2 regions of the Arthrobacter sp. NPDC055138 genome follow, and region 1 is predicted to be linked to the other one. Evidence: riboswitches for the same ligand, from Rfam matches in the RefSeq annotation. Region 1 holds a riboswitch; the other holds the start of a gene.

Region 1 (11,395 bases):
GGACTTCAACACCTACGGCTTCCTGAACGCCACCGAGTCCTTCCTGACTGAAGAGCCGGAGCTCGCCCAGGCCGTGGTGAACGCCTACGAGAAGGCCCGCGCCTGGGCCGCCGAAAACCCGGAGGAAACCGCGCAGATCCTCGCCGACGTCGCCGGCCTGGACCTTGAGGTGGCCACCAAGGTGATCACCGAGCGCAGCAACCTGGACGTGGAAGCCGCTCCGGGCGAGAAGCAGCGCGCCGTGCTGGAGAAGGTCGGCCCGGCGTTCGTCGAGACCGGTGACGTGAAGAGCCAGGCCGACATCGACAAGGCCCTGGCCACCCTGCTGGACGACTCGCTGGTGAAGACGGCCGATCCGTCGGCCATCAAGGAATCCTAATGACGCACTTCGGCAACCCCGGCGCATCCGGCAACAGCGTTTACGCCACCAGCCAGGAAGGCCTGAAAGCCTCCGGCGTCCTCAAGACGGCAGGGCCAGACCGGCCGCAGCAGGACGGTTCCTCGCCGGAACGGCGCCCGGCCAACGGGCGGTCCGCGGCCGGTGTGCTCGGCAACGGCTGGGTGCGCCTGCTGCTGGGCCTGCTGCTGCCGGCCGCCGTGCTCGCGGCCTGGCAGTGGAGCACCTCGGCCGGACTGTTCAGCTCCGTCCAGCTGCCGGCGCCCGGGGCGGTCATCGAAGCCGCGGTTGACTTGATTCAGCGCGGCGAGCTGGCCCAGCATGTGGCCATCTCCACCCAGCGCGTGCTGCTCGGTTTCGCCTTCGGCGCAGCCTTGGGCCTGGTCTTCGGCGCACTGATCGGCCTGTCCAAGGTTGCCGATGTGCTGCTCTCCCCCACCATCGGCGCGCTGCGTGCCGTGCCGTCGCTGGCCTGGGTGCCGCTGCTGATCCTGTGGATGAAGATCGGCGAGGACTCCAAGGTCACGCTGATCCTGATCGGCGCCTTCTTTCCGGTGTTCACCACCGTCTCGCTGGCGCTGCGCCACGTGGACAAGAACCTGGTGGAAGCCGGCCGCGCGTTCGGGCTGAAGGGCGTGAAGCTGCTGACCACCGTGCAGCTGCCGGCCGTGGTGCCGGCGGTGTTCTCCGGCCTGCGGCTGGCGCTGGCACAGGCATGGCTGTTCCTGGTGGCGGCGGAACTGATCGCCTCCTCCATGGGCCTGGGCTTCCTGCTCACGGACTCACAGAACAACGGCCGCACTGACAGGCTGCTGCTGGCCATCGTCCTGCTGGCCATCATCGGCAAAATCACCGACGCGCTCCTGGGAGTCGCGGAGAAATGGGCAGTCAAGAGATGGGCATAGAAGTAGCCGAAACCGCCGCCGGCCGGGCAACCGCCGGGGGCACCGCCGTCGTTCTTGAAGGGACGCCGTACCGCGACCAGGTCACGGCTTGGCCGGATCCGCAGACCGAGGCCGAGCGGATTGCGTTCTGGGAGCGCGCCGCCGCCCGGCTGCAGTGGGCGGAGCCGTGGCATACCGCGCATTCGGCCACTCCGGTGGACACCGAGGCGCGCCGCGGCCCGGAGCTGCGTTGGTTCGACGGCGGCACGCTGAACGCCGCGGTGAACTGCGCCGACCGGCACGTGGCCGCCGGGCTCGGCGACAGGGTGGCACTGCACTTCGAGGGCGAGCCCGGCGACCGGCGCACGGTGACCTACCGCGACCTGCAGGAACTGGTTTCGCAGGCCGCCAACGCGCTGCTGGCGCTGGGCATCGGCAAGGGCGACCGGGTGGTCGTCTACCTGCCGGTGCTCGTGGAAACGATTGTCATCACGCTGGCGTGCGCGCGGATCGGCGCGGTGCATTCGCTGGTGTTCGGCGGCTTCTCCGCGGAGGCGCTGAAGTTCCGGGTGGAGGACACGCGCGCCAAGCTGCTGGTCACCACCGACGGCCAGTACCGCCGCGGCGCCGCCGTCCCGGTCAAGGCCAACGCGGACGAGGCCGTCTCCGGCGAGAACGCGATCGAGCACGTGCTGGTGATCAACCGGACCGGGCACACGGACATCAACTGGGTGGAAGGCCGCGACGTCTGGTGGCACGACGTGGTCGAGTCGCAGCCACGGGTGCATGAGGCTCAGGCGTTCGATGCCGAGACGCCGCTGTTCATCATGTACACCTCCGGCACCACCGGCCAGCCCAAGGGCCTGGTCCACACCACCGGCGGGTATCTGACGCAGGCTTCGTTCAGCCACTCGTATCTGTTCAGCAACCCGGATCCGGCCGCCCGCGCGGACGACGTGCACTGGTGCACCGCAGACCTGGCTTGGGTCACTGCGCACACCTACGAGATCTACGGACCGCTGAGCAACGGCGTGACCCAGGTGATCTACGAGGGCGTGCCGAACGCCCCGCACCCCGGCCGGCACTTCGAGGTCATCGAGCGTTACGGCGTGACCAGCTACTACACCGCGCCCACGCTGGTCCGGTCGCTGATGGGCTGGTTCCCGGACGGCATACCCGCCGAGTACAACCTGGGCTCCATCCGGCTGGCCGGCACCGTGGGCGAGGCGGTGAACCCGGAGGCGTGGCGCTGGCTGCGCAGCCAGGTGGGCCGCGATTCGCTGGTGGCCGGGGACCCGTCGTCGGGCATTCCCATGGTGGATACGTGGTGGCAGTCCGAAACCGGCGCCACCGTGCTCACGCCGCGCCAGACGGACGCCTCCTTCAAGCCCGGCTGCGCCACCCGCGCCTTGCCGGGGCTGGCCACAGACATTGTGGACGACGGCGGTGCCCGGGTGGGTGCCGGACAGCAGGGCAACATCGTGGTCACCAAGACCGGGCCGTCGATGGCCCGGACCGTGTGGGGAAACCCGGAGCGCTACTTCACCTCCTACTGGGAGAAGTATGCGGCGCAGGGCTGGTTCCTGGCCGGCGACGGCGCCCGGTTCGACGCCGAAGGCGACACCTGGATCCTGGGCCGGACGGACGACGTCATCAACATCTCGGGCCACCGGCTGTCCACCATCGAGATCGAGTCCGCGCTGGTCTCGCATCCGGCCGTGGTCGAGGCCGGCGTGTGCCCGACGTACGACGCGAAGACCGGACACGCGGCCACCGCTTTTGTGGTGCCGCTGGACAAGTCGCTGATCGGAGCGGAGGTTGCCCCGTTGACGACCGAGCAGGCCGCGGCGGTTGCCGCGCTGCGGGAGCACGTGGCCACGCAGATCGGTCCGATCGCCAAGCCGCGGGACGTGGTCTTCGTGCCGGACGTGCCCAAGACCCGCTCCGGCAAGATCATGCGGCGGCTGCTGACCCAGTTGTTCGAGGGAACCACACTGGGCGACACCACGTCGCTGCAGAACGAGCCGTGCATCGCGGAGATCCAGGCCATCTGCCAGCGGCGGTAGTAGTTTGCCTCCAGCCGCCATCGCTTCGCTCCGTGGCCGGCCGAAACTTCCCGAGTTTCGGCCGGCTTCCGGGCTTCCGCAGCCCGGGCTGTCCACGTTTTGGCGGCTCCCTGAGCGTTTGCCCTAGTCAGCGCCGGATGCCGTTCCAGAACATGGACAGTTCCTGCTGAACTTGGACACCTGGTCCGCTGCACGGCTGGCTGCATGACTTGCTGGGCATCAAAACCCTGGCGCTCAGGCCGTCCGGCGCAGCAGCGTCATCACCTCGGCGACGACGTCCTGAGGCGTGAAGACGAGATCCTCATACACGTACCGCAAGGTGGGGAACCCGCTCAGCATGCCGGCGTTGTTCCGTTTGCGGTCTTTCTTGAAGGTCGCCCGGTTCCAGTGGAAGTCGAACCCGTCGAGCTCGATGATGATCCTGCCTTCCACCACCATGTCCACCCGTCCGAGCCCCTGAATCGGAACCTGGGTTTCCACCCGCAGTCCGACGGAGCGGAACAGGTCGCGGGCAATAATCTCGAGCGGCGAATCGGCGTCGTCACCGATGCCTAAGACGACTGCGCGTCGAATACCGTTCCGTTTGCCCGGAAGCAGCTCCAGCAGTTCGGCTTTGCTGACGGCGCCCCGGCGCACCGCAGATTCCGCGATGACCAGCGCTTCCAGTCGGGGCCGGCATCGGATGGCGTGCAGAACGCAGTCCAGGATGCCCACGTAGTTCCCGGGTCGGTTCGGCCTCACCAAGTCGCCTCGGTGTTTGATCGTAGACGGCTGCTGCCGGCTGTGGAGCGTCCAAAGGTGCAGCTGATCCGGGTCTTTGATCGTCCAGAGCCCGAGTTCCTGAGCCGCCGAGATGCAAGTGATCAGCCCGTTGGCCAGAACCGCAACGCGTTGATCGGCGTCGGCATTCTCCGTACCGACGACGCCTTGCCGGAGCACAGCGATCGCGCCGTCCTTGATAGCTGCCTGGATCTGGTTTCGGCTGAAGCCGCATCGAGCCCGTTCGCTGGTCTGGAGTGTTCCACCGCGCCGTTCTATGTAACCGGCTACTGCGTAGTCCATAGCCACGAGCTTGCAGGCAACGGTCGCGGACAGCTAGGCAATTACCCTGCCTGTGGACAACGTGCTTTGTCGCCAGAACGCCTCTGTCTAAGGACGCCCTCGGCCAGTTGCCATCAGTAGCGGCCGCCGAAGAGGTGGATCTGCGAACGGACTTTGTCGCGGTGCTCCTCGATCAGGGCGTCTTTGGCGGCGCCGGCTTGCCACCATGCTCTGAGCCTGCGGGCAGTTGCCGCCAGAGCATGCGACATGGAAATTACCGCTGGCCGGATCCCACCGATGGCACCGGGGCGGGCAGCCTCGCGAGCAGGCACTGGCAAAGTCGACCGAACGCTGGCCGTGGCCGGATTGATGGATGGGTCGGCGAAGGACGGGCTGGAGCTGCGTGCCCGGTCAGCGAGGTCGACGTGGTGGCGGGTCTGCGTTGAAGTAGTCATGGCATCAGGTTCCGCGCACTCGCCGGCAAGAGCCACGATTCGGCAGGACCCGAATCGGGAATAGATCCGGGCTCCGGGCTCCACGCTCCGGCCGTGCCCACGATTCGGTCCTCCCCGAATCCTCGACCGGAGCACCCGGCGACCTTACGCTGTTCCCATGCACATCACCCTCAGCGCCGAGGACCTGACCAAGGTCCGGTTCGAGGCGGCGCCGCTGGGCGAAACGGTCGCTAGCCTGCGCGCCCTGCAGGTGGGAACGCCCATCCACCGGCCATGGATCGAGGCCACCAAGCGGCGCATTGCCGAGTCGGCCGATCCGCAGGCCCGCGACCACCTGCGCCTGCTCACCGCGCTGGTTCCACCGAAGGGCTTCCTGGCTGACTCCATCACGCCCACGCCAAAGTACCAGGGCACGGTCGCCGAGGGCCTCGCCGCCGTCGCCGAGGTGCCGCCGGAGGTGTGGCAGCGCGACGTCACCCACCTGCTCAGCCAGAGCCCGGCCGACTACGCCCGCGAGGAGCTGCAACGGCTCGCGGAGGACATCGACGCCGGCATCCCGCGCATCACCGCCGCCCTCGAGTGGTACTGGCGCACCGCCATCGAACCCGTGTGGCCGCGCCTGCGCTCCCTGCTGCTGGCGGATATCGACAGCCGCCTGGCCCAGCTGTCGCGCGACGGCATCCTTGAGGTCTTCAAGAGCCTGCACCCCAGCGTGCGCCCCACGCCCACCGGGCTGGAGATTATGCGCGGCTGCGAGGCCGACGACGTGCCCGAGCCCGGCGGCGGCCTGCTGCTGGTGCCGAATGCGTTCGTCTGGCCCAACACGTTGGTACTCAATGTCCGACCGTTCGTGCCCACTTTGACCTACGCACCGCGCGGCGTCGGCCGGCTCTGGGAAGCCAGCCGCGAGGCGACGCACAGCCCGGTGGCCCGGCTGCTCGGCAAGACTCGGGCGCAGATCCTCGCGCAACTCGATGTACCGATGACGACGACGCAGCTCGCCCGCTGCTTGGACCTCGCCGCCGGGACGGTCAACGAGCACCTGAAGGTGATGTCCGAGAGCGGTCTGGCGGCCACCATGCGTTCCGGCCGCGAGGTGTTCTACCGGCGGGCCGAAACCGGCGAGGCGTTGCTTACCCGGTTGTAACGATGCACGCCGCGAGGTTGGCGTCTCCTCCAGCGACGGCCCCGGGCTGTCCACGTTTTGCGGGTAGGTTTTGCGTTTGTCCTAGTCAGCGCCGGACGCCGCTCCAAGACACGGACAGTTCCTGCTGAAGGTGGACACCGGTCACGTTCATCGGCGTCGCCGTTCGTGGCGGGCCGAGACCGGCGAGGCTCTACTGGCCCGGTTGTAAGACCCAGGCGGCGCACCCGTTTGGACCGACTACCGTTCCCGCAGCGCGCGGACCAGCGAGTCGAATCGCTGGTTGGCAGCCAGGTCCTCAAGCAGGATGGCTTCCCCGTCCGGGCCGGCCAGCGGGATCCGCCAGTTGGGGTATTCGTCCGCGGTGCCAGGCTGGTTCTGGGTCCGCCGCTCCCCCACCACGTCGGTCAGGGCGACTCCCAGCAGCACCGACGGCGTCTGCGCGATGAACGCGTGCAGCGCCTCGATGGTGCGCTGCTCGCCGGAGGTGGCGGCGCCGTCGTCGTCGTGCTGTGAAGCAGCCGGAACCCGCGAGCGCACCAGGGACAGCACCGACTCCTGGGCTGCCTGGTCCAAGGTGCGCTCCTCCTCCACCGGCCGGTTCAGGAGGCCCAGCGATTCGCGCAGGTTCACGTGCTCGCCGGCAAGGTAACCGGCGGTGGGCGGCAGATCGTGGGTGGTGACGCTGGTGAGGCAGGAGCGGCGGTAGCTCTCCGGCGGGCGGGGCGTGGTGCCGTCGTACTCGAACCACAGGATGGAAGTGCCCAGGATGCCGCGCTCGGCCAGATAGTCCTGCACGCCAGGCTCGAAGACCCCGAGGTCCTCGCCGATCACCACCACGCCGGCCCGTTCGGCCTCGAGGGCGAGGATGCCGATCAGGGCCTCATGGTCGTAGTACACATAGGCGCCCTCGCCGGGCGGGCCGCCGACGGGGATCCACCAGAGCCGGAACAGCCCCAGGATGTGGTCCACGCGGATGCCGCCGGCGTGGCGCAGGATGGTCCGCAGCATGTCCCGGTAGGCGGCATAGCCGGACTCGGCGAGGCGTTCGGGATGCCACGGCGGCTGGGACCAGTTCTGGCCCTGCTGATTGAACATGTCCGGCGGCGCGCCCACCGAGATGCCCGCGGCCAGCACATCCTGCAACGCCCAAGCATCGGCACCGGCTGGATGGACGCCGACCGCGAGGTCATGCACTATCCCGAGGTTCATGCCGGCATCGAGGGCCCGGCGCTGCGCGGCCTCAAGCTGCTCGTCACACAGCCATTGCAGCCGCTGGTGGAACTCGATGCGGTCCTTAAGCGCACTGCGCTGAGATTCGATGAACTCCGGGTCGGACCACTCGGGAGCACCGGGCGGAAGGGATTCGGCGAGCGCGCACCACAGGGCAAAACGCTCCAGCCCCTCGCCTTCCTGGACGCGGAAGGCGTCGAACTGCTGCTGCCGTTCCGCGGGCCGGGGCACTGCGAAGACCGTTTCCAGCGCCTGCAGCTTGGCCGCAAAAACAGGATCACGGTCCAGGATGCCGGCGTCCAGGTTCGCGTTGTGGAAGGTGTTGGCCAGCGGGATGTCCCGGGCTTCGGGCACGTCCTCGACCCGCAGGTAGATCGGGTTGACGAAGCGGCGCGTTGTGGGCAGGTAGGGCGAGGGCTCCACCGGCGGCTTGGGCTCCGCCGCGTGCAGCGGGTTGATCAGGACGAACCCGGCACCCTTGGCGGCAGCCGTTTCGGCCAGCACGGCGAGGTCGTCGAGATCGCCGACGCCCCAGGACGACCGCGAGCGCACGGAGTACAGCTGCGCCATCAGGCCCCAGCTGCGGGGAAGCCGGTCGGCGGTGGACAGCCGTTGCGGGGTGACCACCAGCGCGCACTGTGCCTGGCTGACGGATGTTCCGGCGGCCTCGCCGGCGGGACGCCCGGTTGGGGGCTGGCTGGCTGCGGCCTGGCCGGTTGCGGGCTGGCCGGCTTCGGCTTCGGTCACCTCAAGCGTGTGCCAGCCCAGCGGGAGGTCGGCTGGCACCACCGCGGCCAGATGATCCCGCGGAACCCCGACCGCCTCGTGCGGCCCGCCGGGCACCACGTCAACGTCGCGCCGGGACCCGCCCTCCAACACGATCTGTACCCGGGGGCGCGCGCCCGCACGCACATTGACCGGCACCTCGGTGGCGTCTCCTTGGCGGACCACGACGGCGGGCGGCAGGGTGCGCTGCAACGGCGCCAGTTCCGCGGCACGGAGGGAGACGGTCACGTCGTCGTCGGTCTTGCAAGGAACACCCAGCGCGGTGAGGACAGCGACCAGCGTTGCCGGTCCGACCGCCTGCTCAGCTCCGTCCCAACCCCGGAAGGTCGTGCCGACGCCGTGTTCCCGTGCGAGGCGCTGCAGCGCCGTAAGCTCAGCCATGGAACCCAATCTACGGGTGGCATGGGATGCGTGCACCCCGGGGGGTCTCCACGCGCTCGCCGGCGCTCGCTTGGTCGACCACCGGACGCGGACCCGACCAGGCGCTCGCTTGGTCGACCACCGGACGCGGACCCGACCAGGCGCTCGCTTGGTCGACCACCGGACGCGGGGCACCCAAGCCAAGCACCGCCGTCGTACTGGAAATTCAAGGCAAGACGCAACGCGGCTCAACAATTTTGGCGGCTACGGCGGAAGTTGCGAGAATGGACGGGACCATCCCGAGCGGTTGAGAGATCTGGCTCTTTGACACCGCAGCAACCATCCGGCCTACCGGAAAGGTGCTACCGCCAGAAGCGATGGAGAGAGCGCAAGCAATCTTTGATCCGGATGGCGCCCCCGCATCCGGGCGCGTCGCCAGGACCGTCATTGCCTCGGGAACCTAAGTTTTGAAGGAGTTGCCTGATGGCTGAACGCACATTCGGTTTCCGCACCCGTGCCCTGCACGCCGGCGGCACGCCCGACGCCGAGCATGGCGCCCGGGCCGTGCCGATCTACCAGAGCACGTCGTTCGTGTTCAAGGACACCGACGACGCCGCGAACCTCTTCGCGCTGCAGAAGTACGGCAACATCTACTCCCGCATCGGCAACCCCACCGTGGCCGCGTTCGAGGAGCGAATCGCCTCCCTGGAAGGCGGCATCGGCGCGGTGGCCACGTCCTCGGGCATGGCCGCCGAGTTCATCACCTTCGCGGCGCTGGCCGGCGCGGGCGACCACATTGTGGCGTCGTCCAAGCTCTACGGCGGCACCATCACCCAGCTGGACGTCACGCTGCGGCGGTTCGGCGTGGAGACCACGTTCATCGACTCCACCGACCCGGCCGACTTCGCCGCGGCCATCCGCGAGAACACCAAGGCGGTCTACACCGAGATCGTGGCGAACCCGTCCGGCGACATTGCCGACCTCGCGGGTCTGGCCGCGGTGGCGCACGACGCCGGCCTCCCCCTGGTGGTGGACGCCACCCTGAGCACTCCCTACCTGATCCGGCCGATCGAGCACGGCGCGGACATCGTGATCCACTCCGCCACCAAGTTCCTCGGCGGGCACGGCACCACGCTGGGCGGTGTTGTGGTCGAGTCCGGGCGTTTCAACTGGGGCAACGGCAAGTTCCCGCAGATGACCGAACCGGTGGCCAGCTACGGCAATGTGTCCTGGTGGGGCAACTTCGGCGAGTACGGCTTCCTGACCAAGCTCCGTTCCGAGCAGCTGCGCGACATCGGCCCGTCGTTGTCCGCGCAGTCCGCGTTCCAGCTGCTGCAGGGCGTGGAAACGCTGGCGCAGCGGATGGACGAGCATCTGGCCAACGCCCGCAAGGTGGCCGAGTGGCTGGAAGCCGATGAGCGGGTCTCCTGGGTCAGCTACGCTGGGCTGCCCGCGCATCCGCACTATGAGCGCGGCCGGAAGTACCTGCCCAAGGGCGTGGGCTCGGTGTTCAGCTTCGGCGTCAAGGGCGGCCGCGTGGCCGGCCAGAAGTTCATCGAATCGCTGCAGCTGGCCAGCCACCTGGCCAACATCGGCGACGCCCGCACCCTGGTGCTGCACCCGGGATCCACCACGCACCAGCAGCTCACCGCTGACCAGTTGGTGGCGGCCGGCGTGCCCGAGGACCTGATCCGGATCTCCGTGGGACTGGAAGACGTGGACGACATCCTCTGGGACCTGGACCAGGCCCTGGACCTCGCCACCGCGGTGGTCGACCGGTCTCTACTCGGCGCTGGCGCGCCTCCATCGACCACCGAAAGTGCCAGCGAGCGCGCGGAGACCCGCGACTTCGACGCCTCCGAGTTCGCATCCCCGGAGTACGACGGCGCCGCGTGCGCCCTCCCGTCGGCCCGCCCCGGCGCCGGCGAAACCGTTGAGACAGGAGCCGCCAAGTGACCGCCACAGCAGAACGCGCGTGGGTGGGACCGTCCGCCCCGGAACGGCTGAACATCCTGCGGAACACCAAGTCGATTGCCATAGTCGGCGCCTCGGACAAGCCCAGCCGGGCCAGCTACTTCGTGTCCACGTACCTGCTGTCCAGCTCGCCGTACAAGGTCTACTTCGTGAATCCGGTGGCCAAGGAGATTCTGGGCCAGCCGGTCTACAAGTCGCTGGCGGACCTGCCCGAGGTCCCGGACCTGGTGGACGTGTTCCGCAAGCACGACGACCTGCCCACCGTGCTAGAGGAGACGCTGGCCGTCGGAGCCAAGACCATCTGGCTGCAGCTGGGCTCCTGGCACGAGGAGGTCGCGGCGAAGGCCGAGGCCGCCGGCCTGAACGTGGTGATGGACCGCTGCGTAAAGATCGAGCACGCCCGCTTCCACGGCGGCCTGCACCTGGCCGGCTTCGACACCGGCGTAATCTCCTCCAAGCGGCAGTTGACCGCGTAGAACGGCTTGCCGAAGGTTTCACGGCAACAATAGCCCGTTCCTAGTCCCCGGCCCTCCCTTGGAGGGCCGGGGCAGGGGCGGGCTTTTGCTTGCCCCGGACGTTGAAGTAGGAGCTTCCAAGGATTTCCCCAAGGTCCTCGTCAGATGCTGTGGCCAGCCACACATCACTCGACTAGGGGAGTCATCATGTTCAAGAAATCCGCCCATCCAAAACACAGGAGGGGCACCGAACGTGCCCAAAGGGGGAAGCCATCCGTCCCCCAAAAGGTGACCGCCGGGCTGGCCGCGCTGGTGCTGGGCGCGGGCGTGCTGCCCACAGCCCTCGCTCCCGCCGCGCTGGCAGCGCCGGTCGGTCAGGGCCTGACTCTTAATGCAGGGGATATGAGGTTCATCCTCAAGCAGATCAAGATTGCGGAGAACCACGCAACCAAGGAAGATGCCGAGGGTAAGCCGGTTCCGGGCCAGCCGCTCCTCGGCTCCGGCCCCAACCAGATAGCCAATCCCCTGTTGCCGTTCGGGCTTCGCACGGTGGACGGGACGGATAACAACCTGGTGGCTGAGCAGGAACACTACGGCTCC
Region 2 (11,395 bases), on a different contig from region 1:
CGGCCGGCAGGGCCGTCGCGGCGTCCACCTCGCCGGAAAAGGCCTCGATGGCTTCGACCGCGCGCAGCTCCTGGCCAACTGACTTGTAGTGCTCGTCCAAATCCCAGGCGTCCCATCTGGCCGGGGTGTCGCGGAAGAGCTGCAGCAGGTTGGCTTGCGTGCCGGCGGGAATGACCTCCCGCCCGGTGTCCAAGTCCACCAGTGAGGAGATCAGGCCCTCGGAATCGATCAGCACCCGGAGCAGACCGTTGGCCAGCAGCCAGCCGTCGCCACTGGGTTCAACGCCGACGCCTGACTCTGCGCCCGGGTCGGGTGGGTCCGCGGCCCTCACGGCACTCAACGCGGGCACGCCGTCCACCGGATACGGGCCGGCATTGGCCACGGCGCTTCCTGCGCCGCGGCCCAACAGTGCACGCAGCGAGCCGTCGATCATACCCGCCAGTTCCGCCGCCAGCCGCACATAGTTGGCCTCAGCCTCGCGGTGCACCCAGGCGATCGAGGAACCGGGCAGGATGTCGTGGAACTGCTGCAACAGCACGGTCTGCCACGCCTGTTCCAGCGCATCGTACGGGTAGGGCGCGGCACCTCGCACCGCCGCCGTCGCCGCCCAGAGCTCGGCCTCGCGCAGCAGATGCTCGCTGCGGCGGTTGCCCCGTTTGGTGCGCGCCTGCGAGGTGTAGGTGCCCCGGTGGTATTCCAGATACAGCTCCCCCGACCACACCGGCGGCCGGTCGTATTCTTCCTCCGCGGCACGGAAGAACCGCTGCGGGCTGGAGAGCCGTACCCGCGGCGAGCCTTCCAGGTCGGCGGTGCGGTGTGCGGCAGCGAGCATCTCGCGCGTCGGTCCGCCGCCGCCGTCGCCGTAGCCGAAGGGCAGCAGCGAGGTATTGGCGGATCTCTTCTCCGCGAAGCGCCGTTCGGCCCGGGCGAGCTCGGCCGCGGTGATCTCCGCGTTGTAGGTATCCGCCGGCGGGAAGTGGGTGAAAATCCGGCTGCCATCGATTCCCTCCCAGCGGAAGGTGTGGTGCGGAAAGGTGTTGGTCTCGTTCCAGGAAAGTTTCTGGCTCAGGAACCAGCGGGACCCGGCGGCGCGGGCAATCTGCGGCATGGCGGCGGAGTAGCCGAAGGAGTCCGGGAGCCAGACCTCCTCCGGATCCACGTCGAACTCGGTCCGGAAGAACTTCTTCCCGGCGATGAACTGGCGGGCCAGCGCCTCCCCGCCGGGCATGTTCGTGTCTGCCTCGACCCACATCCCGCCGGCCGGGACAAATCGGCCGGCCCTGACCTGGTCCGCCACCCGTGCGAACAGCTCCGGATATCCCTCTTTCAGCCAGGCGTACTGCTGCGCGGAAGAGGCGGCGAAGACGAACTCCGGGTCCGAATCCAGCAAGGACAGGACGTTCGCGAAGGTCCGGGCAATCTTGCGCTTGGTCTCGCGGACGGGCCAGAGCCAGGCGCTGTCGATGTGCGCGTGGCCCACAGCGTGGATCCGGTGCGCGCTGCCGGCTGCCGGGGCGGCGAGCGCGGGCCCCAGCACGGCACGGCCGGCCGCGGCGGTGCCGGCGATGTCCGCGGGATCCAGCACGTTGAGTGCGTGCTCCAGCGTCCGCAGGATCTGGGCGCGGCGCGGCTGCCCCGGATCGAGCTGGAGCATGAGTTGCTCCAGCACCGTGAAGTCCTGCAGCAGTTCCCAGGCCGCGACGTCGCGCAGCGCAATGTCGGCCCGGCGGAAGGTGTAGCACGGGTTCCGCCCGATGGTGGCGGGGTCTCCCATCGGGGTGGGCTGGAAGTTGAAGTTCTCGAGCAGGTCCGGGTTGGCTGCCGCCTCCAGATACAGCTCGACGGCGGCGCCCGGCCGTGCGTCCAGAGGCACGTAGGCGTTGCGCGGTTCGATGGCCTTGATGATCCCGCCCTGCGGGGTGTAGACCAGCCCCTCCGCCTGGAAGCCCGGGATGCCGGGGGTGAACCCCGGGTCCAGCAGCAGCTCCGGCCGATGCCCGGAGTCCACGGTCCATTCCGCCGGGATCTGCCCGCTGAGCCGAAACCAGCTGGTGGACCAGGCCGGCCCCCAGGTGCTGCCCGCCGCAAACTCGGTGAAGCCGGCCGCCATCGCCTCCCGGAACGCGACCGGTTCGCCCGGTACATGCCAGGCCGCCAGCTGCACCGGGACCGCCGCCGGGTAGACCGCCGGGTGCAGCCGTTCGAGAATGAACCGGCGGATCCGCGCCTCGACCTGGGCCGCGTCGTCGTGCATGGCACCGTCCTTTTCTGCCAGAGCGGCTGGATCAGCCCTTCACCGCGCCGGCCATCGCGAAGGAACCGCCGATCCCGCGTGAGACCAGAATGTAGAGCAGCACCACGGGGACCGAGTACAGGACCGAGTATGCCGCCAACTGCCCGTAGGCGATGGCGCCATGCTGGCCGAAGAAGCTGAAAATGCTGACCGCCGCGGGCTGCTTGGCGGATGAGAGCAGCAAGATGAAGGGAACAAAGAAGTTCCCCCACGCCTGGATGAAGACAAAGATGAAGACCACCGCGAGTCCCGGACGCATCAGCGGCACCACGATCCTGGCCAGCGCGTTCATTGCCGAGGCCCCGTCCACCCAGGCCGCCTCTTCCAGGCTGACCGGGACCGAATCCATGAAATTCTTGGTCATCCAGATGGCCATCGGCAGGGATGATGCCGCCATGAACAGCGTGGTGGCCGCCAGCGAGTCGAGGAAGTTCAGCTGCACGAACAGGCTGTAGACCGGGACCATGATCGCCGTGATCGGCAGGCACGTTCCGAACAAAACGATGTACAGGAACGGCCTGTTGAAACGCAGCTGGTACCGCGAGAGCGGATAAGCCGCCAGCACTGCCGCCAGCACGGTGACCACCGCGGTCCCGCCGGACAACAGGAAGCTGTTAAGGAGCGGCACGAACGTCAATTCCGGCGTGAGCACCGCCGCGTAGTTGGCCGCGGACACCTCGGCCGGGAACTGTGTTTGATAGCTGGCCTCCGCATCCAGCGAGGCCAGGATCAGCCAGCTCAACGGCAGCAAGAAGCACGCCGCAATGACCAGCAGGGAGGTGTTCGCGAGCACCGCAACGGTACTGCGCCGGCCGGAAGCCACGGACAGCTGACCGGGACGGTTCATCAGCTCAGCCCTTCCTTTCGCGCAGCGCACGGATGTAGATGACGGAGAAGACCGCCCCGATCAACAGCATCACGACGGCGATGGCGGTGCCGTAGCCCACGTCGCTGTAGCGGAAGGCCTCTTCGTAGGCCATGAGCGGCAGCGTGGTGCTGGCTCCTGCCGGGCCGCCGGCCGTCATCACGTAGATCAGGGTGAAAACCGAAAGCGTCTGCAGGGTAATGAGCATCAGGTTGGTGGCAATGCTGCGCCGGATCATCGGCAGGGTGATGTACCACAACCGCTGTGATCCGCCGGCGCCGTCGATCATCGCCGCTTCCGTGATCTCCTCCGGCACATCGTTCAGCGCCGCCTGGTACACCATCATGGAAAACGCCGTTCCCCGCCAGATGTTGGCCAGGATCACCGCCAGCATGGGGACCGTAAACAGCCAGTCGGTCCCGTCGATGCCGAAGAGCGCGGTGAGCTGGTTCAAGGTTCCGTCCCGGTTGAAGAAAGCATAGGCCACGAAGCCGGCCACGATTTCCGGCAATACCCAGGCCGCCACCACGCAGACCCCCACGGCCGCGGAAACCGCCTTGCTTGCTTTCGTCATCAGCAGCGCGATGCCCAGGCCCAGCAGGTTCTGGCCGAGCACGGCGGAGACGAGGACGAAGATGACCGTCAGCCAGAGCGACTGCAGGAAATCCGGGTCGCTGAGCAGTTCGGTATAGTTTTCCAGCCCGACCCACTGCGGGTCCTTGGCGGCCACGCCGGTCAGTGCAGCATTGGTGAAGGACCCGTAGAAAGCCCACAGGATCGGGCCGGCCAGGAACACGCCCAGCAGCACCACGGCAGGGCCGAGCGGCAGCAGCCGCAGCACTGTCCTCCCCGGCGGGCGGCGCCGGCCCCGCTCAGTGCCGCCACGCGTTTCGGCGTCGCGGGCCACCACCTCGGCGGCTGTCACTGCTGCTACTTCTGCACTGTGTTTTCTGCGCCAACAAGGTCGGTGACGGCGGCGTCGAACTCGGCCGCGGCCTCCTCGGGTGTCTTCTTCCCCATCATCACCGCTTCGGTGGCTTCCTGGACAGCGGTCGAAATCTGCGGGTAGTCGGCTGTGGCAGGCCGGTAATTAGTCACCGAGACCAGTTCGGAAACCTCGCCCACGAACGGATTGGCTTCCAAGTAGGCGGGGTCCTTGGCCACATCGGTACGGACTGCGATCTGCGAATTGGCCACGGTGTACTGCAGCGAGTTCTCCTGGTTCATCACCTCCGTGAGGAACTCGAACGCGAGATCGGGATTCGCTGAATTGGCGCCTACCGCCAGTGTCCAACCGCCGGACATGCTGACTGCTCCCGGCTCCTGTCCGCTCTGGGTGGGGAACGGTGCCACGCCCATCACGTCGCCATATTCGGGCCAGTCCACCAACCCTCCCTCCTGCCAGAACGACGGCGAGTAGGAACCTTCCACGGTTCCGCCCAGTTTGTCCTCGGGAAACAGCTGGCCGAAGACCATCTGCCACACGTTCGGGTCCAAGGCCTCGGCCGGTGTGACGGCCAGGTCCTCTTGATAGAGCGTCTGCAGGAAGGCCAGCGAGTCAATGAAGCCTTGCGAGCCGACCACCCACTTGCCTTCAGCGTCGTCGTAGAGCGTGTCGCCGGTGCCATAGAGCAACTGGTAGAAACTCTGCATGACGGTGCCTTCGCCGGTGCCCGTGCCGGCGTAGAGGTTGAACGGGACCACGTCCGGCTGCGAGGACTTGATGGCCCGGGCCGCCTCCAGGATGGCGTTCCAGTCCTTCGGAGCCCAGGGGACGTCCACGCCGGCCTTTTGCAGGACGTTCTTGTTGTACCAAATGGCCCGAGTATCGGTACCCAGCGGGACAGCATAGATACTGCCATCGTCCGCGCGACCGGCTTCCTTGGCTCCGTCGTTGAAGTTCGCCCAGTCGTCCCACTCGGCCAGATACTGATCCAGGTTCAGGAGGTAGCCAGCATCCACGTCCGAACGGATCTTGAAGGTGTCCTCGTAGAACACGTCCGGGGCGGTGTCCGGCGACCGCTGGGATAAGGCGAGCTTGGTCGCATAGTCTTCGTCGCTGCCGGTGATGGGCTCCAAATTGACCGTCACGCCGTCGTGCGCAGCCTCAAAATCGGCCTTCGCCTTCTTCATCACCTCATCCATCGTGGCATTGGCCTCGGTGGTCTGGTACACGATCCGTAGTGCGGAGCTTTGCGGGGTATCGCCCTCCCCGCCCCCGCCTCCCCCGCCACAGCCGGCCAGCGCCAGCGCTCCAACGGCCAGCAATGAAACTTTGATTCGGTAATCACGCAGCATGGTTCCCCCCTCGTTTGGAGGCTTCCGGGCCAAACGCCGTCGGCGTGGGTCAGGGGCCTACCGGCATGCTACCGAGGGGCTCCATCGAATGGATTTATTCGTCCCAACCGTGATCAAACTGCAATGTGCGGTCAGACCTGCGGGAAAAACGCCTGCGTGAGCTCGTCATGCAACTGGTGGACGTCGGTCAGGAAACCGTCGTGGCCCAGCGGCGTTTCGATGGTGTGCACCTTGACCGATCCGGGCAGCGCCTCGGCCAACTGGCGCGACTGTTCCGGAAAGTAGAGACGGTCCGAATCCACCGCCGCAATGAAGAATTCCGTCCCCGCGAGACCGCCCAGGGACTGCTCCAGCGAGCCGCGGCCGCGGGACACGTCGTGGCTGACCAGGGCCTCTGTGAGCAGGATGTAGCTGTTGGCGTCGAAGCGGGAAACCAGCTTCTCCGCCTGGTAGTCCAGATAGCTTTCCACCGCATAGCGGCCGCGGGCGGAGGGCGTGATGCCGCCAAACGGCTGTTCCTCCGCCTGCGCCGAGCGGCCGAACCGATACTCCAGTTCAGGCTCCGAACGGTAGTTGATGTGGGCGATTCGCCGGGCAATACCTAGTCCGGCTTCGGGGGCGGGACCGCCGTAGTAGTCGCCGCCGGTAAAGTGCGGATCCAGCCGGATGGCTGCGACCTGCGCCTGGGCAAACGCGATCTGTTCGGCGGTGCTGGCCGCCCCGCACGCCATCACGGCGCACCGCGCCGTGCGCTCGGGGAACGTCGCAGCCCACTCGAGCGCGCGGGCCCCGCCCATCGACCCGCCGAGCACGGCGTGCCAGCGGCGGATGCCCAGCGCATCGGCGAGCCTCGCCTCGGCCCGGACCGAATCCCGGATGGTGACGAACGGAAACCGCGACCCCCACGGCTTACCATCTGGTGCCGGCGTCGCCGGGCCGGTGGAGCCGTAGCAGCCGCCAACCATGTTGGCGGCCACTACGAAATAACGCTCCGTGTCGATGGTGGCGCCGGGACCGACCAGGTCGTCCCACCAGCCCTCCTCGTTGGAGGCACCGCGGGCCACATGCGTGCTGCCGGTCAGGGCGTGCTCGATCAGGACGGCGTTGGACGCATCCGCGTTCAGGGTGCCCCAGGTTTCATATCCCAGGACAACCTCGGGCAGATAGCCGCCGGCCTCCAGCTCCAGCGCACCTACTGGCATCCTGCGCAGGACGCCATCCGTCGCCTGATCCACCAGTTCCTGCGGTTGCACGATCGTCACGCTGCGTTCTACCTGCTTGCCTAGTCGTCCGAGCCCTTGGCGGCGCGGAAACCGGCCTCCAAGTCGGCGATGATGTCGTTGACGTTCTCGATGCCCACGGAGAGCCGGACCAGTCCGTCGGTCACGCCGGCGGTCAGCCGTTCCTCGGCCGAAAGCTGGGCGTGGGTGGTCGACGCCGGGTGGATCACCAGCGAGCGCACGTCGCCGAGGTTGGCCACATGCGAATGCAGTTCAAGGCCGTCCACAAAACGCTTGCCGGCCTCGATCCCGCCCTTGATCTCGAACGACACGATGGCGCCCGTGCCCTTCGGACCGTATTTGCGGCCGCGGTCGTACCAGGGGCTCGACGGCAGGCCGAGGTACGCGACGGAAGCAACGTCGTCGTGCGCCTCGAGGAATTCCGCGACCTTCTGTGCATTGGCCACGTGGCGCTCCACCCGCAGGCTCAGCGTCTCCAGCCCCTGGGCGATCAGGAAGGCGTTGAACGGGGAGACCGCGGACCCCAGGTCGCGCAGCAGCTGGACGCGGGCCTTGAGGATGTAGGCGAGATTGGCGCCAAGCGCACTTCCGACGCCCAGGTCACGGGCAAAGACCAGCCCGTTGTAGGTCTCGTCCGGGGTGTTGAAGCCCGGGAACTTTTCCGGATCGGCAGCGAAGTCGAAGGTGCCGGCGTCCACGATCACGCCGCCGATGGCCGTCCCGTGGCCGCCCAAGTACTTGGTGGCCGAGTGCAGCACGATGTCTGCGCCCCACTCGATCGGGCGGATCAAGTACGGGGTGGCCAGCGTGTTGTCCACGATCAGCGGCACGCCATTCTCATGGGCGATGCTGCTGACCGCTTCCAGGTCCAGTACATCTTGGCGCGGGTTGGAGACCACCTCGCCGAAGAACGCCTTGGTGTTCGGCTGCACTGCGTCGCGCCACTGCTGCAGGTTGTCCGGATCCTCGACGAACGTCACCTCGATGCCGAACTTGGGCAGCGTGGTGCGCAGCAGGTTGTACGTGCCCCCGTACAGGCTGGGGCTGGCCACAATATGGTCGCCGGCCTCGGCCAAGTTCAGGATGGAGAACGTGGATGCGGCCTGGCCCGAGGCCAACAGCAGCGCACCGACACCGCCTTCCAGACTGGCGACCCGGGCCTCAACGGCCTCGCTGGTCGGGTTGCCGATCCGCGTGTAAATGGGCGCCAACTCGGACAGGGCAAAGCGGTCCGCGGCGCTCTGGGCGCTGGGGAACACGAACGAGGTGGTCTGATAGATCGGCAGTGCACGGGCGCCGGTGGCGGCATCCGGCTCCTGGCCGGCGTGGATCTGACGGGTTTCAAAGGACCAGTCTGCATTGGACATGGTGCAACTCCTTCATGGGAAGGGGTCATCCGGGATCCGGCCGTGCCGGCATGTCTATCCCGGGTGTGACCCGCGCTTGCGCACCGCCTGATGGCGGCTGCCTGGTCTTCACCCGGGGCACCCCACCGCGGTTGGAGGGTTGCCGGCCAGCAAACCGGGGTTTCACGCTGGCACTCATGACCTGCGTCCAGTCTCAGCGGAGAGCCCGCCCGGCCGCAACAATGTGACACCTTATGACCGCCCGCAGCGGCGCTTATTCCGCCCCAATCTGGTGGTGTGAGCACCTGCCAGACATGGATCTTCGAGCCACATCCGGCCGGATACTGGTGACTTAGGTCACCCTAAGTCGAGAGAGGGTTCACAAAGTGCCAAGATATGGCTATGCGCTTCGACCACGTTTCTTATGCTGTTGAGCCCGACGGTCTGGCTGCCACCTCAGAGCGGATCTCCAAAGCTCTGGGTATTGACGCAGTCAAGGGCGGGGTGCACCCCCGCTTCGGCACCCGCAATATGATCTTCCCGCTGACCGACCACCATTACCTGGAAGTGGTGGAGGTCCTGGCCCACCCCGCGTCCGACAAAGCCCCCTTCGGGCAGGCCGTGCGTGCCCGCTCCGAAGCCGGCGGCGGCTGGATGGGCTGGTGCGTGGAAGTGGACGATCTAACCCCGTTCGAAGAGCGGTTGGGCCGCCATGCGGTTCCCGGAAACCGCAAGTTCCCGGACGGCCAGGAATTGACCTGGCAGCAGATCGGCATCAAGGGCCTGATCGCCGACCCGCAGGTTCCCTACATGCTGCGCTGGGATGACGGCACCGAGGCGCTTCACCCGTCCAACGCCCGCCCGGCATCCGTCAAGCTGATCGGCCTGACCATTGCCGGTTCCTCGGATCGCGTGGCGGACTGGCTGGGCACCCCGGTGGATGACCTGCTCGACGACGTCAAGGTTGCGTGGACCGCGCCGAACGGCACGCCGGGCATCATGTCGGTCCGCTTCGAAACCGCGAACGGCATCGTCGAACTCTAAGTTTCCGGTCTCGTCCGGCCCGGTGCACGGCTCGCTTTTTTACGCAGGGCTCCCGTTCCGGCCTCTTGCTCCCACCCACGGTGGCGCAAGAGGCCGGAACGGGAGCCTTTTGCCTGTCCCCGGCAAGCATCCTCTCGGCTGGCCGTTAGGTACGCCGGCTTAGGTACCGATGCCGATGGCTGGACCCACCAGCGCGTAGCCGACGAAACCGGCGATATCCAAAAGTGCGTGCGCGACCACCAGGGGCATTACCCGCTTGACCTTCGTATAGACGTAGCCGAACACCAGGCCCATCAGGAAGTTCCCGATACCCGGGCCGATCCCCTGGTACAAGTGGTAGGTCCCGCGCAGGGCGGCGCTGACGAAGATCGAGGTCCAGATCCCCCAGCCGAACTTGGCGAATCGATCGAAAAGGTAGCCCACCATGACCACTTCTTCGAGAATGGCGTGGCGCAGGGCTGAAAGCACCAGTACCGGCACGGTCCACCAGTATTCGTCCAGGGCCGCGGGCACAATTGCGGTGGTGATTCCCAGCGCCCGGCCGGCGGCGTAGACCGCCAACGTGCCGGCACCCATCACCAGGGCCAGCAGGAAGCCCAGGCCGAAGTCCACCCGGGGCCGGGAGAAGGTGAAGCCGATCGACCGGAAGGCCGATTGGCCGGGCGAGGTCATCAGGAGCAGCACCAGTGCCACCGGCACCAGTGCAAAGCAGATGCCGAGCATCTGGTACACGAAATCGAAGATTTCCCGCGAGTTCAGTACCGGATTCAGCGTGGTGGTTTGCGAGGCCAGCGGCGCGCGGGTCATTTTCTCCAGCAGGTTCACCACGGCGTAGACCGCCGACTGCCCCAGCGAAACCCCGAGCACAATGAGCACTTCCGCCCGGTAGTAACTCAGCGTGCGCGGTGCGCTCGCGGTGATGGCCTTCTGCTTGTCCATAGCCACTATCTTGCCAAGTGAACCGGGGCTGGCGGCGACCGGAATCAATCCATGTCCCGCGCTCCCCCGCACGTCGCAACGGTTTCGCCTGCGGCGCCGGCGCACGCGACACTCCTTGGGCTACAAGTCCAACAGCAGGCGCTTGCCCTTGCAGCGGGAGACGCAGATCATCATGGTGTCTCCCGCCTCCCGTTCGGCTTCGGAAAGCAGCGTGTCGCGGTGGTCAATTTCGCCGCCCAGCACGGGCGTTTCACAGGTGCCGCAGATTCCCTCGCGGCAGGAATTCAGCGGACTGAGCCCGGCCGCTTCGAGGGCCTGCAGGATTGACTCGTCAGAACCCACCGGGACCTCCGTCCCGTCGGCGAGCTCGACCACGAAGGCCGACTCGCCGCCTTCAGGAGCTTCCGGGGCTTCGGCGGCGGCGAAGCGCTCACAGTGGAAACGTCCGGGATCCTCCCAACCGTCGGCAATCGACTGAATGACATTGAGCAGCGGCCCGGGACCGCAGGCATAGACGTGAGTCCCGGAGACCTGCTCTGCCAACAGTTCGGCCAGCGGGTAGAACCCGCTTTCGTCGTCGGCGTGGATATGGACGTCCCCTTCGAGTGCCTGGATTTCTTCGAGGAACGCCATCGAGGAGCGGCTGCGTCCCAGATAGACCAAACGCCACGGCACACCGAGTGCAGCGGCCTCCCGGATCATCGGCAGCACAGGGGTGATGCCGATCCCGCCGGCAATGAAGACGTAGCTGTCCGCAGGGGCCAGCACGAAGTTATTGCGCGGTCCCCGGACCTGGATCTTGGTTCCGGGCCTCAACAGGTCATGCACGTAGGCGGAGCCGCCGCGCCCCTCCGGCTCGCGCAGGATGCCCAGCCGCCAGACGGACCGGTCCGTCCGCTCGGAACAGAGCGAGTACTGGCGCAGCAATCCGTTAGGCAGGAGCACGTCGATGTGCGATCCGGCGTCCCACTCCGGCAGCTCTTCGCCGAGCGGATGCTCCAACTGCAGGGAGAGAACGCAGTTGGATTCGCGGCTGATCGACCGGACTTCGACGTCGAAAAAGTCTTCGTTCATGATTGCATTCATCCCCGGTAATCAGGCGGCGGCCGGTTCAGCGAGAACCGAAGCCAGGAAGGCCTTGGTGCGTTCGTTTTGAGGGTTGGTAATGATGTCCCGAGCCGGGCCCTCTTCGACCACGTAGCCGTCGTCCATGAAGACCACCCGGTCGGCGACGTCGCGGGCGAAGTTCATTTCATGCGTGACCACCACCATCGTCATGCCGGAGGTGGCCAAGTCCTTCATGACTTTCAGAACCTCGCCGACCAGTTCGGGATCCAGCGCGGACGTCGGCTCATCAAACAGCATGAGT

What was found. Region 1 has a riboswitch for S-adenosylmethionine ahead of ACWF5H_RS10735 (O-acetylhomoserine aminocarboxypropyltransferase/cysteine synthase family protein). Riboswitches for the same ligand answer to the same signal wherever they lie in the genome.
Region 2: linked by a shared signal. The riboswitch ahead of ACWF5H_RS15685 (bifunctional o-acetylhomoserine/o-acetylserine sulfhydrylase) and the one ahead of ACWF5H_RS10735 (O-acetylhomoserine aminocarboxypropyltransferase/cysteine synthase family protein) in region 1 are both predicted to bind S-adenosylmethionine.

What each region holds. Positions count from the first base shown of each region.
Region 1 is NZ_JBSGTH010000004.1:8,196-19,590, reverse strand. Features, by position in the region: gene ACWF5H_RS10770 (aliphatic sulfonate ABC transporter substrate-binding protein) at 1-379, shown strand, start outside; gene ACWF5H_RS10765 (ABC transporter permease) at 379-1,302, shown strand; gene acs (acetate--CoA ligase) at 1,293-3,347, shown strand; gene ACWF5H_RS10755 (endonuclease domain-containing protein) at 3,582-4,409, opposite strand; gene ACWF5H_RS10750 (hypothetical protein) at 4,523-4,843, opposite strand; gene ACWF5H_RS10745 (helix-turn-helix domain-containing protein) at 5,001-5,990, shown strand; gene malQ (4-alpha-glucanotransferase) at 6,228-8,387, opposite strand; SAM riboswitch class I at 8,658-8,750, shown strand; gene ACWF5H_RS10735 (O-acetylhomoserine aminocarboxypropyltransferase/cysteine synthase family protein) at 8,850-10,322, shown strand; gene ACWF5H_RS10730 (CoA-binding protein) at 10,319-10,816, shown strand; partial or broken gene ACWF5H_RS10725 (Ig-like domain-containing protein) at 11,003-11,395, shown strand, end outside.
Region 2 is NZ_JBSGTH010000006.1:149,263-160,657, forward strand. Features, by position in the region: gene ACWF5H_RS15660 (alpha-mannosidase) at 1-2,254, opposite strand, end outside; gene ACWF5H_RS15665 (carbohydrate ABC transporter permease) at 2,286-3,140, opposite strand; gene ACWF5H_RS15670 (carbohydrate ABC transporter permease) at 3,145-4,065, opposite strand; gene ACWF5H_RS15675 (extracellular solute-binding protein) at 4,089-5,456, opposite strand; gene metX (homoserine O-acetyltransferase MetX) at 5,588-6,658, opposite strand; gene ACWF5H_RS15685 (bifunctional o-acetylhomoserine/o-acetylserine sulfhydrylase) at 6,739-8,064, opposite strand; SAM riboswitch class IV at 8,132-8,246, opposite strand; gene ACWF5H_RS15690 (VOC family protein) at 8,440-9,087, shown strand; gene ACWF5H_RS15695 (CPBP family intramembrane glutamic endopeptidase) at 9,247-10,026, opposite strand; gene ACWF5H_RS15700 (PDR/VanB family oxidoreductase) at 10,147-11,100, opposite strand; gene ACWF5H_RS15705 (amino acid ABC transporter ATP-binding protein) at 11,122-11,395, opposite strand, start outside.